DNA from 2 places in the Mycobacterium sp. 20KCMC460 genome. Region 2 is predicted to be linked to the other one. Evidence: riboswitches for the same ligand, from Rfam matches in the RefSeq annotation. Region 2 holds a riboswitch; the other holds the start of a gene.
What was found. Region 2 has a riboswitch for magnesium ahead of MKCMC460_RS13370 (Rv1535 family protein). Riboswitches for the same ligand answer to the same signal wherever they lie in the genome.

Region 1 (7,077 bases), 1.5 Mb from region 2:
AGCACCGAGGCAAAGGGTGCAATCTCGTCACCGAGTTCCGCGTCGAAGCGGGCGATCTCCTGGCTGGCCTCCTCTGCATCGGCAAGGATGCGGGAGGGAAGGGAGACCCCCAGATTTTCGACCTCTGCAGGAATCGCTGCCTGGTAATCACCGGACTGCCGTTGCGCTGCCCGCACATTCTGACGCCCGTATCCGGCCTCGGTTGGCATGCCCCATGTCAAGGTCTCGTACGCAACGGCGGTCGTAGCGGGATGTGATGACACCCGAGCAGAGTATCATCACTTAGATAATTAACTGATAATAAGAAGTCCGGGTAGATCAGTCGGCGCCGACACGCTGCGGCCATGGCGACCAGCGTCTCTCGTCCCCGCCGAATGCCCGCCGCAGCGCGTCGCGCTGCGGCACGTCGACCGGCGTGGGGTTCCAACTCGTGCCGGTGGGAAACGCGTACCAACGCTCGTGCCACCATCCTTGCGCCTGCACGATTCGCTCGCCGAAGTCGCCGGCAGCGCACACCTCGGCGTAGTCATGAAGCTGTTCCGCGCATCGCTCGACTGCCTCGTCGCAAGCGTCACATCCACACGCTGGCAGACCCACGCTGCAGTCATCGCCCATCCGAACGAGCAGCCCCGGAAAATCGTCGAACACGACGGTCAACGGTGACGCTGCCGCATCGGCCGGCACCAGTCGAACGACGGGCACTGCTGAAGCGCTGTGCTGATCGGCCTCCGTGCTCACCTCGCGGGCCACCTCGAAACGCCGCTCCAGGTCATCCAGCAGGGCCCGCGCGATGTCGTGCAGAACCCGGTAACGCTCTGCATTGGTGACCCGGCCATAAGCCTCCTGAGGCGGCCCCTGGTTTGCCGACCGATCGTCCACCGGGCCATTCTCCTCGAGTCAACCGAGTATGCACACCCGACCCGCAACACCACTTGACCCTATCGGGGCCGAGCTGTTCGTCGCGCAATGTGCCTGGAAGCGTCGCCCAACGCGACGTGCCTCTTGCTGTCTCCGGTCGATCCGTGAACAATCCCCTGCCCGCCGGGTATCCCGAGCCGGCACCAGCCCGCCAACCCGGATTCACGCCGACCTGTCAGACATCCCACAGCGTAAATACCCTGTGTATCAGCTAGATTCAGCATGCGACTGGTGGTCGAGGTAGCACGACAGTGAACGCTGGGGGTGTCTCAGATGATCAGGTCGTGGCGGTCGATCAAAATTCGGCGGATCCGCTCCTGGCTGGCGGTCAGCGCGGCCGCGGCGCTGATCCCGTGGATCACCTATCTCGCATTCACCCTGCCGCAGAACTACGCGGCCCGTAACTGGGGGACGACGTGGGTGGGCTTCGACATCCTGCTGCTGGCCTTCATGGTCGCAACCGCCGTGACCGGCTTCATCCGCCATCAGCTACTGACACTTTTCGCGTTCACCACCGGGGTTCTGCTGATCTGCGACGCCTGGTTCGACGTCATGACCGCCGAGGACACCGACCGGCTGATCGCGGTGCTTGCTGCCACGCTGGGTGAGCTGCCGCTGGCGACGATCCTGATCGGTGGCACGTTGCGGATCATGCGGCTGCAGCTTCCCCCGTCGTCCCGAAAGTTTCTGCGTTACCGGGCTTTACGACCGAAACGGCCCCGGGTTGGGAGCAAGGTCCGGAAGCCGAGCATGACAGGCAGCTGACTGCCAGAACATTCACAGCAGTTTGGCACTCTTTCCGCAACAAAGGCAGCCGGCGCCGACCCGCCGCATCGAGACACCGAAGTCAATCCCGAAGCGCCACAATCGGAAAGCCTCAGACCGCCGCCGAAGCCCTCGATCCGCGAAGGTGTCCACCCGGTGAACTCTGGCGGCCTTCGATGCCGCTCGCTTGACTCGCCAACCGGACAGTGCCACCATGGCCTACGCAAGCACCTCGCTAGGTGAGGCGTCTGCACGGACACAGGCCACTGACCTCGAACGTCGAAAGACGCCCCGGGTCAGGACAGCTCTTCCCGGCTTAAGGGTTGAGCCCAAGTGGCTTCCGGCTCGACCAGTCGGATACGCCGTGTGGTGCCAAAGCTCTGACGAGAGGGGTGCCGCACCTGGGCTTTTCGGGCCTGGGAGCATCTCCCCGTCGTGCAAGATATGGCATCCCCGCATGCCGCGGCCGTGAGGAGGTGAGGCGGAATGAGTCCCGACGATAGTCCGTATCCGAGACCGGCGACCACCTTCCTTCGCCCATCTCGGTTCTTCCCACACTCGTAATCGGCTGGCCCCGAGGGATTCTTCCGCACGCCGGTGCGTCGACGGACTGTGTCGGCGTGCGCGGAAAAGCTCGATGTCGCCTGCCCTTTGGCAATCTGACGCGCCGGCTACGCGCGCCGCTCACTTGAGTGGAGTTGCATTCGTTACACACCTGGATTGATCGACCCCGAAGCACTTCAGATCTGTTCTATTGCACTAAATTTCGTTAGGAGAAATCCAATGGCCTTTGTCACTGCACGGCCGGAGTCGTTGGCCGCCGCCGCCAGTCGTCTGCAGCAGATCGGCTCGGCGCTGGAAGCCCAGCACGCCGCCACGGCGACCCCGATGACCGGGGTGGTACCCGCCGCAGCCGATGAGGTGTCGCTGTTGACGGCAGCCAAATTCGCCACCCACGCGCAGACTTTTCAGTCGATGAGCGCGCAGGCCGCAGCGATGCATCAGCTGTTCGTGTCCACGTTGCAGACCAGCGCCGGATCGTATGCAGCCACCGAATCGGCCAACGCGGCAGCGGCTCGCTGAAGCATATGAGGGGGACAAATGTACGACTTCGCGGCGTTGCCGCCGGAAATCAATTCGGCCAGAATCTATTCCGGCCCCGGGTCCGGGCCGATGCTGGCCGCAGCCTCGGCATGGAGCACTATCGCCGCTGAAATGCGTTCCGCGGCGGCCTCCTACGGCTCGGTGGTCGACGAGCTCACCAGCGTCGGTTGGTTCGGTCCCACGTCGGTGTCGATGCTGGCGGCGGCCCTGCCGTACGTAGACTGGCTCAGCACCACGGCGACCCAGGCCGAGCAGGCCGGTAGCCAAGCCGCCGCGGCAGCGACCGCTTACGAGACCGCATTCGCCACCACTGTGCCGCCGGTGGCCGTCGCGGCCAACCGCACCGAGCTCGCGATGCTGGTGGCTACCAACGTCTTCGGACAGAACACGCCGGCCATCGCTGCCGCCGAAGCACAGTACGCGGAGATGTGGGCTCAAGACGCCGCCACCATGAACGGTTACGCCACCGCATCCGATGTCGCGTCGTTGTTAGCGCCGTTCACCGCGCCGCAGTCCACCAGCACGCCCGACGGTACGTCGCAGCAAGCCGACGCCGTCGCCCAAGCAGCCCAGACGCCGGCGGGCACGGCACAGTCAGTGGTTTCCTCGGCCACGTCGAGTACGGGTCAGGCAACGTCCGTCGGATCAGTCGCGTCGTATCTCACCGGCCTGCTGAACGGCTCGGACAACTCGGCAGTGGGCACCTTCCTGGGCGGGAACTTCGCCAGTACCGGCCTCCTCAACGGTGCGATCGCGGGCGGACCGTTCAACCCGGAGTTCCTGCTGCAAACCATCGCGGGGTTCTACCCGCAGGCTTGCGTCGACTCCGGAATTGCCGAAGTGGCTCCGCACCTGGCGGAGTTGAAGTCGGCGACGCTCGTCTCGCCGGAACTGGGCATGGGTGCCGCCGCCGGCATGGGCCACGCCCGCTTGGTGGGCAACCTGTCGGTGCCGTCCGGCTGGACGTCGGCGGCCAACGTCTCACCTGCCGGAACCGCTTTGCCGGCAACCGGTCTCGGCGACATCGGGTCGAGTGCAGGCGGCGCGGGCGGACCGGGAGCCTATCCCGGGCCGCTGGTGGGCGCCGGCCGGCGGGCTCGTCGCGCCATACCCAAATACGGTTTCCGACCGGTCGTGATGCCACGTCCACCGGCCGCCGGATAACGAGACGTCAGGAGACCGTCATGATCGACTTTGCGGCACTACCGCCGGAAATCAATTCAGCACGCATGTACGCGGGTCCCGGGTCGGCATCGATGCTGGGCGCGAGTTCGTCGTGGAACACAATGGCCGCTGAAATGCGCTCCGCTGCAGCCTCATACGGCTCGGTGATCGCGACCCTGACCGATGATGGCTGGATCGGCCCGTCCTCGACGCTGATGGCGGCCGCGGTAGGGCCCTTCATCGAGTGGCTGAGCACCACCGCCGTTCAGGCCGAACAGGCAGGTAGCCAGGCTACTGCCGCCGCGGCCGCCTACGAGACGGCGTTTGCTATGACGGTACCGCTGGCTGCGATCACAGCCAACCGTGCCCAATTGTCAAACCTCATGGCTACGAACCTTTTCGGGCAGAACACCGCGGCGATCGCGACCACCGAGGCCCAGTACGCCGAGATGTGGGCCCAAGACGCCGCGGCGATGAACGGCTACGCAGCTGCGGCGAATGCGGCGACACAACTGACACCGTTCACCTCGCCGCAGTCCACCACGACCACCGATGGCCTCACCAGCCAGACGAACGCGGTTGCGCAGGCAACCAGTAGCTCGACCGCGTCGAGCACGTCGGCCGACACGGTGTCCGGCCTGGCCGAGTGGCTCGGACTGGCTCCCAACACCAACACGTCCACCACCGGTCTCGCCGGGGTGCTCAACTTCCTGGACGGAAGCGACGGGTCGCTGGTGGGAAGCTTCCTCAACAACGCCTCGGTGGCCAACATCTCGAATGGATTCACCACCAGCGGGCTGACGAATCCGACATCCATGATCGACAGCGTCACCGCCTTCAGCTATCTGACCAACCCGCCCGGCCTCGGCGCCGGAACCGCCGCGGAGGCGGCTGGAACCGCGATGGCACAGACAGCCGGTGCCGAATTGCCAACGGCAACAGCCTAGCTGGGGGGCGCAAATCTGGTCGGGGCGATGTCGGTACCCCAAGCCTGGGCCGCATCCGGAGCGACGGTCAACCCCGTCCCGCTGGCGACCACCCAGATGGGGGCCGGCGCCTACCGAAGTCTGGGCGCCACCCCGATGGTGCTGGAGGACACGGGGCCGATGGGCTTACCCGGTATGCCGTTGGGCGGGATCGGGGACGCGGCGGACGAAGAATTCGCCAGCATGCCCAGCTACGGTTTCCGCCCCCGCATCCTGGGCCGCCCCCCGGCCGCCGGCTGAGACACGCCTAAAAGCCAACCCCCGCAGCACTATTCAGGAGACAACAGTGAGCACACCGGACACCACACCCGCGCCTGGCAGCGGGCGCCCCAGCATTCACCTCTCGGAGCTGCTGCGCGGACCCGTCCTGGCCCGCTCCGGCGAGGTGGTGGGCCGAGTAGAGGACGTCATCGTGCGGCTCCGCGGCGCCGACGATTATCCGCTGGTGACCGGCATCGTGGCCGGGGTCGGCGGCCGGTCGGTGTTCATCGGCCGCAAGGCCATTCACGAGTTCGCTCCGGGCCAGGTGGTGTTGGCCAAGAACAAGGTCGACCTTCGCCGTTTCGAGCGCCGCGACGGCGAGGTGCTGCTGCGCGCCGACGTGCTGGGTCATCGGTTGATCGACGTGGCCGCGGTGGAACTGGTACACGCATACGACGCGTCTCTGGAGGATGCCGGCGGAGATTGGGTGCTGACCCGGCTGGACACCCGGCGCCCGCCGAGGCTGTTCGGATTGATCAAGAGCACCGGCGGCCACGCGGCCCGGGATTGGAAGGCATTCGAACCGCTGATCGGCCACGTCCGCACGGATGCGATACGCCGTCATTGGGGGCGGGTCGGGGGCTTCAAGCCGGCGGAGATCGCCGACCTGCTCGAGGACGCCGACAAGGCCGAGGGCGGCGAAATTCTCGACCGGGTCCGCAGCGACCCGGAACTGGAAGCCGACGTGTTCGAGGAGCTGGACCCCGAGAAGGCAAGCCGGCTGCTCAACGACATGCGGGACGACGAGGTGGCCGCCCTGCTGGGCCGGATGCGCGCCGACGACGCCGCCGACGCGATCGCCGACCTGCGCCAGTCCCGGCGCCGGCGCGTGCTGGACCTGATGCCCGGCCCGCAGCGCACCAAGGTCATCACTTTGATGGGGTTCAATCCCGACAGCGCCGGCGGGTTGATGAACGTCGACTTCGTCTCGTGCGTTGCCACCGCAACCGCAGGCTCGGCGCTGGCGCTGATCGCGACCGCGCGCACCATCCAGCCGGAGGCACTGGTCAAGGTCCACGTCCTCGACGAGGACGGCCGGCTGATCGGTGTGGTGTCGGTGATCACTCTGCTGCAGAGCGAGGCCAGTGAAAGCGTTGGCGCACTGATGGATTCGGATCCAGTATGCGTCAGCGCCGAAGCCGACCTGACCGATATCGCGCTGTTGATGGCCGACTTCAACCTCTACTCCATCCCGGTCGTCGACGAGCAGGACCGCGTGCTCGGAGTGGTCACCGTGGACGACGTGCTGGAGGCGACCATCCCCGAAGATTGGCGCCGACGTGAACCCGCCCCCCGTCCGGTGCGCGACAGCACCGACGACGCGACAGTCCGGGGAGGTGACCTGTGACCTCGATGCCCGACAAGATCGCAAGCGCCGAGACGCCTGCCGGTCAGGTCGAAGACGTCTCGCGCAGCGCGGTGTTGGACTCAGCACATCTGGGCGATATCGAGGGCGCCTTCGGGCGTATCAGCCTCAGTGACGCCAACCTGCCCCGAACCTGGAAAACACGGTTGCTGACGCTGCTGGCAATCGTCGGCCCCGGCATCATCGTGATGGTCGGCGACAACGACGCCGGCGGAGTGGCCACCTACGCGCAGGCGGGTCAGAACTATGGCTATTCGCTGCTGTGGGTGCTGCTGCTGCTCATTCCGGTGCTGATCGTCAACCAGGAGATGGTGGTCCGACTCGGTGCGGTCACCGGGGTGGGCCACGCCCGGTTGATCAACGAACGCTTCGGCCGTGGCTGGGGCTGGTTTTCGGTCGGCGACCTGTTCCTGCTGAACTTCCTGACGATCGTCACCGAGTTCATCGGCATCAGCCTGGCCGCCGACTACATCGGTGTCTCCAAATACGTTGCGGTGCCGATATCGGCCGTGC
Region 2 (7,077 bases):
TCCGCCGGCAGCAGTCGGTGCAGATGTATCAGGACAAGGCGTTCGCCCGGCTGGACGCCTGAGCGCTCAGCCGCTCACCCAGGTCTTGGCGCTGTCCAGCTCGTCGAGGCCGAACACCTTGAGCTCGCCCGGCACCATCCAGGCCAGCGCGTGCAGCGTGTGGGTCACCCAGTCCTTGTCGGTAACGATCGCGATGCGCTTGAACGCAGAGTGGTGCGGGAAGACCAGGCCCAGGCCCAGCTTGACGTCCTCGGCGAACCCGCCGGGCCCGAACCCCTCGTAGTCGGAGTCGATGATCTCCAGGATCCGGATGTCACCGGTTTTCAGCCGCTCCTCCATCAGGGGCCGGACGTCGCGCAGCTCGGCACCACTGAGCCGGCCCGACACGCGCACACCGGTCACGCCTTCCGGCAAGTCCGTGAGCAATTCGATCATCGAAGTCACCTTCCCTTCGCTGGCTACCATTGCGGTGAAAACGACGGCGTCGTCAATCGGGAGTCTTCCACCATGACCGAGTTCAGCAAGGCCCGGATACCGCTGCTTCCGTTGGAGGAGGCCAAGGCCGCCGCCGACGAAGCCGGCGTCCCCGACTATATGGCCGAACTCAGCATCTTCCAGACGCTGCTGAATCATCCGCGGCTGGCGCGGGTGCTCAACGACCTGCTGGCGATGATGCTGTGGCACGGCGACCTGGACCGCCGGCTGCGCGAGCTGATCATCATGCGGATCGCTTGGCTCACCGAATGCGACTACGAGTGGACCCAGCACTGGCGCGTCGCATCGCGGCTGGGGGTGTCGGCCGAAGACTTGGTGGGGGTGCGGGACTGGCCGGCCCACGACGGGTTCGGTGCCGCCGAGCGTGCGGTGCTCGCCGCCACCGACGACGTAGTGCGCGACGGTGTGCTCAGCGATGCGAGCTGGGCGGCGTGCGAGCGCGAATTAGGCAGTGGTGAATTAGGCAGTGACAGAACGGTTTTGATTGAACTGGTGACCGCGATCGGGGCATGGCGGATGGTGGCGTCGATGCTGCGCAGCCTGCGGGTGCCGCTGGAGGACGGGGTGGACAGCTGGCCGCCCGACGGGGTGGGGCCCTCAGTGGTCTGATCGCGTTTCTTCCGCCGAGCGTTTTTTCTTCGCCGAGCGTTTTCTTTCGCCGAGCGTTTTTCTTTCGCCGAGCGTCACGCTGGCGCAGCGTTGGGCGTCGGGCGTCACTCCAACGTGACGCTCGGCGCAAAGGGGAGGGGTGACGCTCGGCGCAAAGGGAAGGGGTGACGCTCGGCGCAAAGGGGAGGGGTGACGCTCGGCGCAAGGGGGCCGGGTGTGAGGGCGTAGCGTCGCCGATATGCGAACCAGAGTTGCCGAAATGCTCGGCGTCGAGTTTCCCATCTGCGCCTTCTCGCACTGCCGCGACGTGGTCGCCGCGGTGACCAACGCCGGCGGGTTCGGGGTGCTCGGCGCTGTCGCCCACAGCCCCAAACGCTTGGAGAGCGAACTGTCCTGGATCGAGCAGGAGACCGGCGGCAAGCCCTACGGCGTCGATCTGCTGTTGCCGCCCAAGTACGTTGGCGCCGACACCGGCGGCATCAACGCGCGGCAAGCCCAGGAACTGCTGCCCGAAGAGCATCGCGCGTTCCTCGACGAGCTGATGAGCCGCTACGGCGTCGCGCCCCACGCCGAGGACGAAGAGGCCATCCGCGGCGGCCTCAACATTTCGCCCAAAGGCTACGAACCGTTGCTGGAAGTGGCCTTCGGCCACAACATCCGGCTGATCGCCAGCGCGCTGGGCCCGCCGCCGCACGATCTGGTGGAGCGCGCGCACAGCCACGACGTGCTGGTGGCCGCCCTGGCCGGGACCACCAAGCATGCGCAGCGGCACGCCGCGGCCGGGGTGGACCTCATCGTCGCCCAGGGCACCGAGGCCGGCGGGCACACTGGCGAGGTGTCCACCATGGTGCTGGTCCCGGAGGTGGTCGACGCGGTGGCGCCGACGCCGGTGCTGGCCGCCGGCGGGATCGCCCGGGGCCGGCAGATCGCGGCTGCGCTGGCGCTGGGTGCCGAAGGCGTGTGGTGCGGGTCGGTGTGGCTGACCACCGAGGAAGCCGAGACGGTGCCGGTGGTCAGGGACAAGTTCCTGGCCGCCACGTCGTCGGACACCGTGCGGTCGCGATCGCTGACCGGCAAGCCGGCGCGCATGCTGCGCACCGCCTGGACCGACGAATGGGCGCGGCCCGACACCCCCGACCCGCTGGGCATGCCGCTGCAGACCGCCCTGGTCACCGACTCGCAACAGCGGATCAACCAGGCCGCCAACCAGCCCGGCGCCAAAGCCCGGGAGCTGGCGACCTATTTCGTCGGGCAGGTGGTCGGGTCGCTGGACCGGGTGCGGCCGACGCGGGCAGTCGTGCTCGACATGGTCGAGGAGTACATCGACACCATCGGGCGACTCGACGGCCTGACATAGCGAACTCACATCAAATTGTGACATCGAACACATCCGCATTTCCGCAGGTCACAGCCCCGGAAGTGGGGCGAGCGCCGGCTGTGTGCGTAGCGGAACCATAAAGATCCCAAAACAGGGGTACGGCGCGTTGACCCAGCCCGCTCCGTGGTGCATCATCGGTCAGGCAAGCACCTCGTTAGGTGAGGCGGCTACACCGAACACAGGCCACTGACCCCGAACGTCGAAAGACGCCCCGGGTCAGGACAGCTCCTCCCGGCTTAAGGGTTGAGCCCAGGTGGCTTCCGGATTACCGGACACGTCGGGTAGTGCCAAAGCTCTGACGAGAGGGGTGCGGATTTCCGGCAGTCGCCGGATTCTGTCCTCCTGTGTGCGCGCAGATTACGCGTTACCCGCGTGCGCGGCGACCGAGAGGAGGTGAGGGACGAATGAGTTCCAGTGGTAGTCCGGGCCGATATCCGGGCTCTGTTTCGTCCCTGACCGGTCTCCGGCAAAACGCTCTGACTTAAGAGCTCTCGGTTAAGCCAGCCGAATCGGAACCGTTGCGGGACGGGACTTCCCAAGAAAGTTTCAAGCTCCCCCTGTCAACGTGTGATTTCCCACCCGAGGAGGCGATCATGACCGCTGCGCTGTACGACGAAGTCGTTACCTTCCCCAGTGCTCCCAAGCTGCGCGTCGTGCGCGACGTTCCCGCGGCCCCGGCCACCAAGACGGCGCGCCGCGCCGAGGCGGTCGCTGCCGCCGCCGGCAGCGACCCGCTGATCGACGGTGCCGCCCGGCTGCTCAGCATCCCGCTGCGGCACATGTACGCCGCGCTGTGGCGCATCGGCGTGCTCGAGGTCCAGGCGTAACGCCATGGACAGTGCGCTACCCGGGACTCCAAGGGGTTAACCGACTGCAGGCCTGGTCCTGCGGCGGGTTAGCCCCTTGGAGTCCTTTAGACTTAGACAATTGGCGCAGATCCGGCCATCACCGGGGAGCCTTCGGAAGAACAGCCGATCCGGCCCAGTAGAACCGAACGGGTAGGCCCGTCACAGCCGTCACGAGCGGTCACGCGGTTTGCGTGGCAAGCGGGGTGGTACCGCGGCGTTCGCGCACCAGCGCATCCGTCGTCCCCGTGCCTGAAGCAACAGGGCACCACGGGAGCGACGCACGATGACCGAGAACTACCCGAAGCTGGCCGCCGGATCGCCCGACTTTCCGGCGCTCGAGCTCGAGGTCCTCGACTACTGGTTCCACGACGACACCTTCCGCGCCAGCATCGCCAACCGCGACGGCGCCCCCGAGTACGTCTTCTACGACGGGCCCCCGTTCGCCAACGGCCTGCCGCACTACGGGCATCTGCTGACCGGCTACGTCAAGGACATCGTGCCGCGGTATCGCACCATGCGCGGCAACAAGGTGGAACGCCGATTCGGTTGGGACACCCACGGTTTGCCCGCCGAACTGGAGGTGGAGCGCCAACTCGGCATCACCGACAAGTCTCAGATCGACTCGATGGGAATCGCCGCGTTCAACGACGCCTGCCGCGCCTCGGTGCTGCGTTACACCGACGAGTGGCAGCAGTACGTCACCCGGCAGGCGCGCTGGGTCGACTTCGACAACGACTACAAGACACTCGACCTGCCCTACATGGAGTCGGTGATCTGGGCGTTCAAGCAGCTGTGGGACAAGGGTCTGGCCTACGAGGGCTACCGGGTGTTGCCGTACTGCTGGCGCGACGAAACCCCGTTGTCCAACCACGAACTGCGCATGGACGACGACGTCTACCAGAGCCGCCAGGACCCGGCCCTGACGGTCGGGTTCAAGGTGAGCGGTGGTGATCTGGACGGCGCTTACCTGTTGATCTGGACGACCACCCCGTGGACGCTGCCGTCCAACCTGGCTGTAGCCGTGCACCCGGACGTGACGTATGTGCATGTCGCGGTGGGGGATCGGCGCTTCGTGCTGGCCGAGGCGCGCCTGGGCGCCTACGCCCGCGAACTCGGCGAAGATCCCTCGGTGCTGGGCACCTACCGGGGCGCGGAACTGGTGGGCGCCCGGTACCTGCCGCCGTTCCCGTATTTCATGGACGCGCCCAACGCTTTTCGGGTCCTGCCGGCCGACTTCGTCACCACCGAGGACGGCACCGGGCTGGTGCATCTGGCGCCGGCCTACGGCGAGGACGACATGGCGGCGGGCGACGCGGCCGGAATCATCGCGGTCACCCCGGTGGACGCCAAGGGCCGCTTCGACGCGTCGGTGCCCGACTACCAGGGGCAGCACGTCTTCGACGCCAACCCGCACATCATCCGGGACCTGAAGAACGGCAGCGGCCCGGTCGCGGTGAACGGCGCGGTGCTGCTGTGCCACGAAACCTACGAGCACCCCTACCCGCACTGCTGGCGCTGCCGAAACCCGCTGATCTACCGGGCGGTGTCGTCCTGGTTCGTGCGGGTGACCCAGTTCCGCGACCGGATGGTGGAGCTCAACCAGCAGATCACCTGGTATCCCGAGCACGTCAAGGACGGCCAGTTCGGCAAGTGGCTGCAAGGGGCCCGCGACTGGTCGATCTCGCGAAACCGGTACTGGGGCACTCCGATTCCGGTCTGGAAGTCCGACGACCCGGCCTACCCGCGGGTCGACGTGTACGGCAGCCTCGACGAACTCGAACGCGATTTCGGGGTGCGGCCTTCGAACCTGCACCGGCCCTTCATCGACGAGCTCACCCGGCCCAATCCCGACGACCCGACCGGCCTGTCGACGATGCGCCGCATCCCCGATGTGCTCGACGTGTGGTTCGACTCCGGTTCGATGCCGTACGCGCAGGTGCACTACCCGTTCGAAAACAAGGACTGGTTCGACGGTGTCCACACCGGCGACCCCGACAAGCAGGTCGACGGCCATTACCCCGGCGACTTCATCGTCGAGTACATCGGGCAGACGCGCGGCTGGTTCTACACCCTGCACGTGCTGGCCACCGCGCTGTTCGACCGTCCGTCGTTCAAAACCTGTGTGGCACATGGCATCGTGCTGGGTTCCGACGGCCAGAAGATGAGCAAGTCGCTGCGCAACTACCCCGACGTCACCGAGGTGTTCGACCGCGACGGGTCCGATGCCATGCGGTGGTTCCTGATGGCCTCGCCGATCCTGCGTGGCGGCAACCTGATCGTCACCGAGCAGGGCATCCGCGACGGGGTGCGCCAGGTGCTGCTGCCGTTCTGGAACGCCTACAGTTTCCTGGCGCTGTACGCCCCGAAAGTCGGGACCTGGCGGGTGGATTCGGCCAACGTGCTGGACCGCTACATCCTGGCCAAGCTGGCGGTGCTGCGCGACGAGCTGACCGCCTCGCTGGACGTGTGCGACATCTCCGGGGCCTGCGAGCAGTTGCGCCAGTTCACCGAAGCGTTGACGAATTGGTATGTGCGGCGGTCGCGTTCCCGGTTCTGGGTCGAGGACACCGAAGCGATCGACACCCTGCACACGGTGCTGGAGATCACCGCGCGGCTGGCCGCCCCGCTGCTGCCACTGATCACGGAGCTGATCTGGCGGGGGCTGACCGGCGGGCGCTCGGTGCATCTGACCGACTGGCCGCAGGCCGGCGAGCTGCCCGCGGACCCCGACCTGGTGGCCGCGATGGACCAGGTTCGCGAGGTGTGCTCGGCCGGGTCGTCGCTGCGCAAGGCCAAGAAGTTGCGGGTGCGGCTGCCGCTGCCGAAACTGACTGTGGCAGTGGAGCATCCGGAGCGGCTCGAGCAGTTCACCGGTTTGATCGCCGACGAGCTCAACGTCAAGGCGGTCGAGCTGACCGACGCGATCGACACCTACGGCCGCTTCGAGCTCACGGTCAACGCCCGGGTGGCCGGGCCGCGGCTGGGCAAGGACGTGCAGGCCGCGATCAAGGCCGTCAAGGCCGGGGAAGGCGTGGTCAACCCCGACGGCACCCTGACCGCGGGCCCGGCGGTGTTGCTGCCCGAGGAGTACAGCTCGCGACTGGTCGCCGCCGACCCCGAGTTCACCGCGGCGCTGCCCGGCGGGGCCGGGCTGGTGGTGCTCGACGGCACGGTGACACCCGAACTGGAGGCCGAGGGCTGGGCCAAGGACCGCATTCGCGAACTGCAGGAGCTGCGCAAGTCCAGCGGGCTGGAGGTGTCCGACCGGATCAGCGTGGTGATCGCGGTGCCCGCCGAGCGGGCGGAATGGGCGCGGACGCACCGCGATCTGATCGCCGGCGAAATCCTGGCCACCAGTTTCGAATTCGGCGAACCCGCCGACGGCGCGGAGATCGGCGACGGGGTACGGGTGTCCATCGCGCGAGTGTGACCAGGCGGTGCGAATGCGGGCCGGCAATGCCGGCCCGGTTACGCTCGCAGTCCAAGGGAACGGAGGCACGGTGCGAATCCTCGGCATGTTCCGGGTGCACAACGGCGCGGACAACCTGCCCCGCGTCCTGGACGCCCTGGCCGGTTGGTGCGACGACATCTACGTGATCGACGACCGCAGCACCGACAACACCCCGCACATCCTGGCCGGCCACCCGGCCGTGACCAATCTGGTGCGCGCCCGCCACGACCTGCCCGCCACCCCGTGGCTGATCCCCGAGCCCCCCGGGCTCGAATTGCTCTACCGCATGGCCGATT

Region 1: it holds a riboswitch for magnesium, as region 2 does, so the genes downstream of both, MKCMC460_RS20070 (PE family protein) here and MKCMC460_RS13370 (Rv1535 family protein) in region 2, are expected to answer to the same signal.

Annotation. Positions count from the first base shown of each region.
Region 1 covers NZ_AP025524.1:4,348,783-4,355,859, forward strand. The annotation lists gene MKCMC460_RS20055 (Fic family protein) at 1-209, opposite strand, end outside; gene MKCMC460_RS20060 (DUF6226 family protein) at 319-879, opposite strand; gene MKCMC460_RS20065 (hypothetical protein) at 1,192-1,683, shown strand; M-box (ykoK) riboswitch at 1,908-2,082, shown strand; gene MKCMC460_RS20070 (PE family protein) at 2,467-2,766, shown strand; gene MKCMC460_RS20075 (PPE family protein) at 2,785-3,951, shown strand; partial or broken gene MKCMC460_RS31560 (PPE family protein) at 3,972-5,177, shown strand; gene MKCMC460_RS20090 (magnesium transporter MgtE N-terminal domain-containing protein) at 5,224-6,546, shown strand; gene MKCMC460_RS20095 (NRAMP family divalent metal transporter) at 6,552-7,077, shown strand, end outside.
Region 2 covers NZ_AP025524.1:2,853,546-2,860,622, forward strand. The annotation lists gene MKCMC460_RS13350 (AMP-binding protein) at 1-62, shown strand, start outside; gene MKCMC460_RS13355 (STAS/SEC14 domain-containing protein) at 67-435, opposite strand; gene MKCMC460_RS13360 (carboxymuconolactone decarboxylase family protein) at 508-1,104, shown strand; gene MKCMC460_RS13365 (nitronate monooxygenase family protein) at 1,343-2,461, shown strand; M-box (ykoK) riboswitch at 2,626-2,796, shown strand; gene MKCMC460_RS13370 (Rv1535 family protein) at 3,076-3,309, shown strand; gene ileS (isoleucine--tRNA ligase) at 3,614-6,760, shown strand; gene MKCMC460_RS13380 (peptidoglycan DD-metalloendopeptidase family protein) at 6,831-7,077, shown strand, end outside.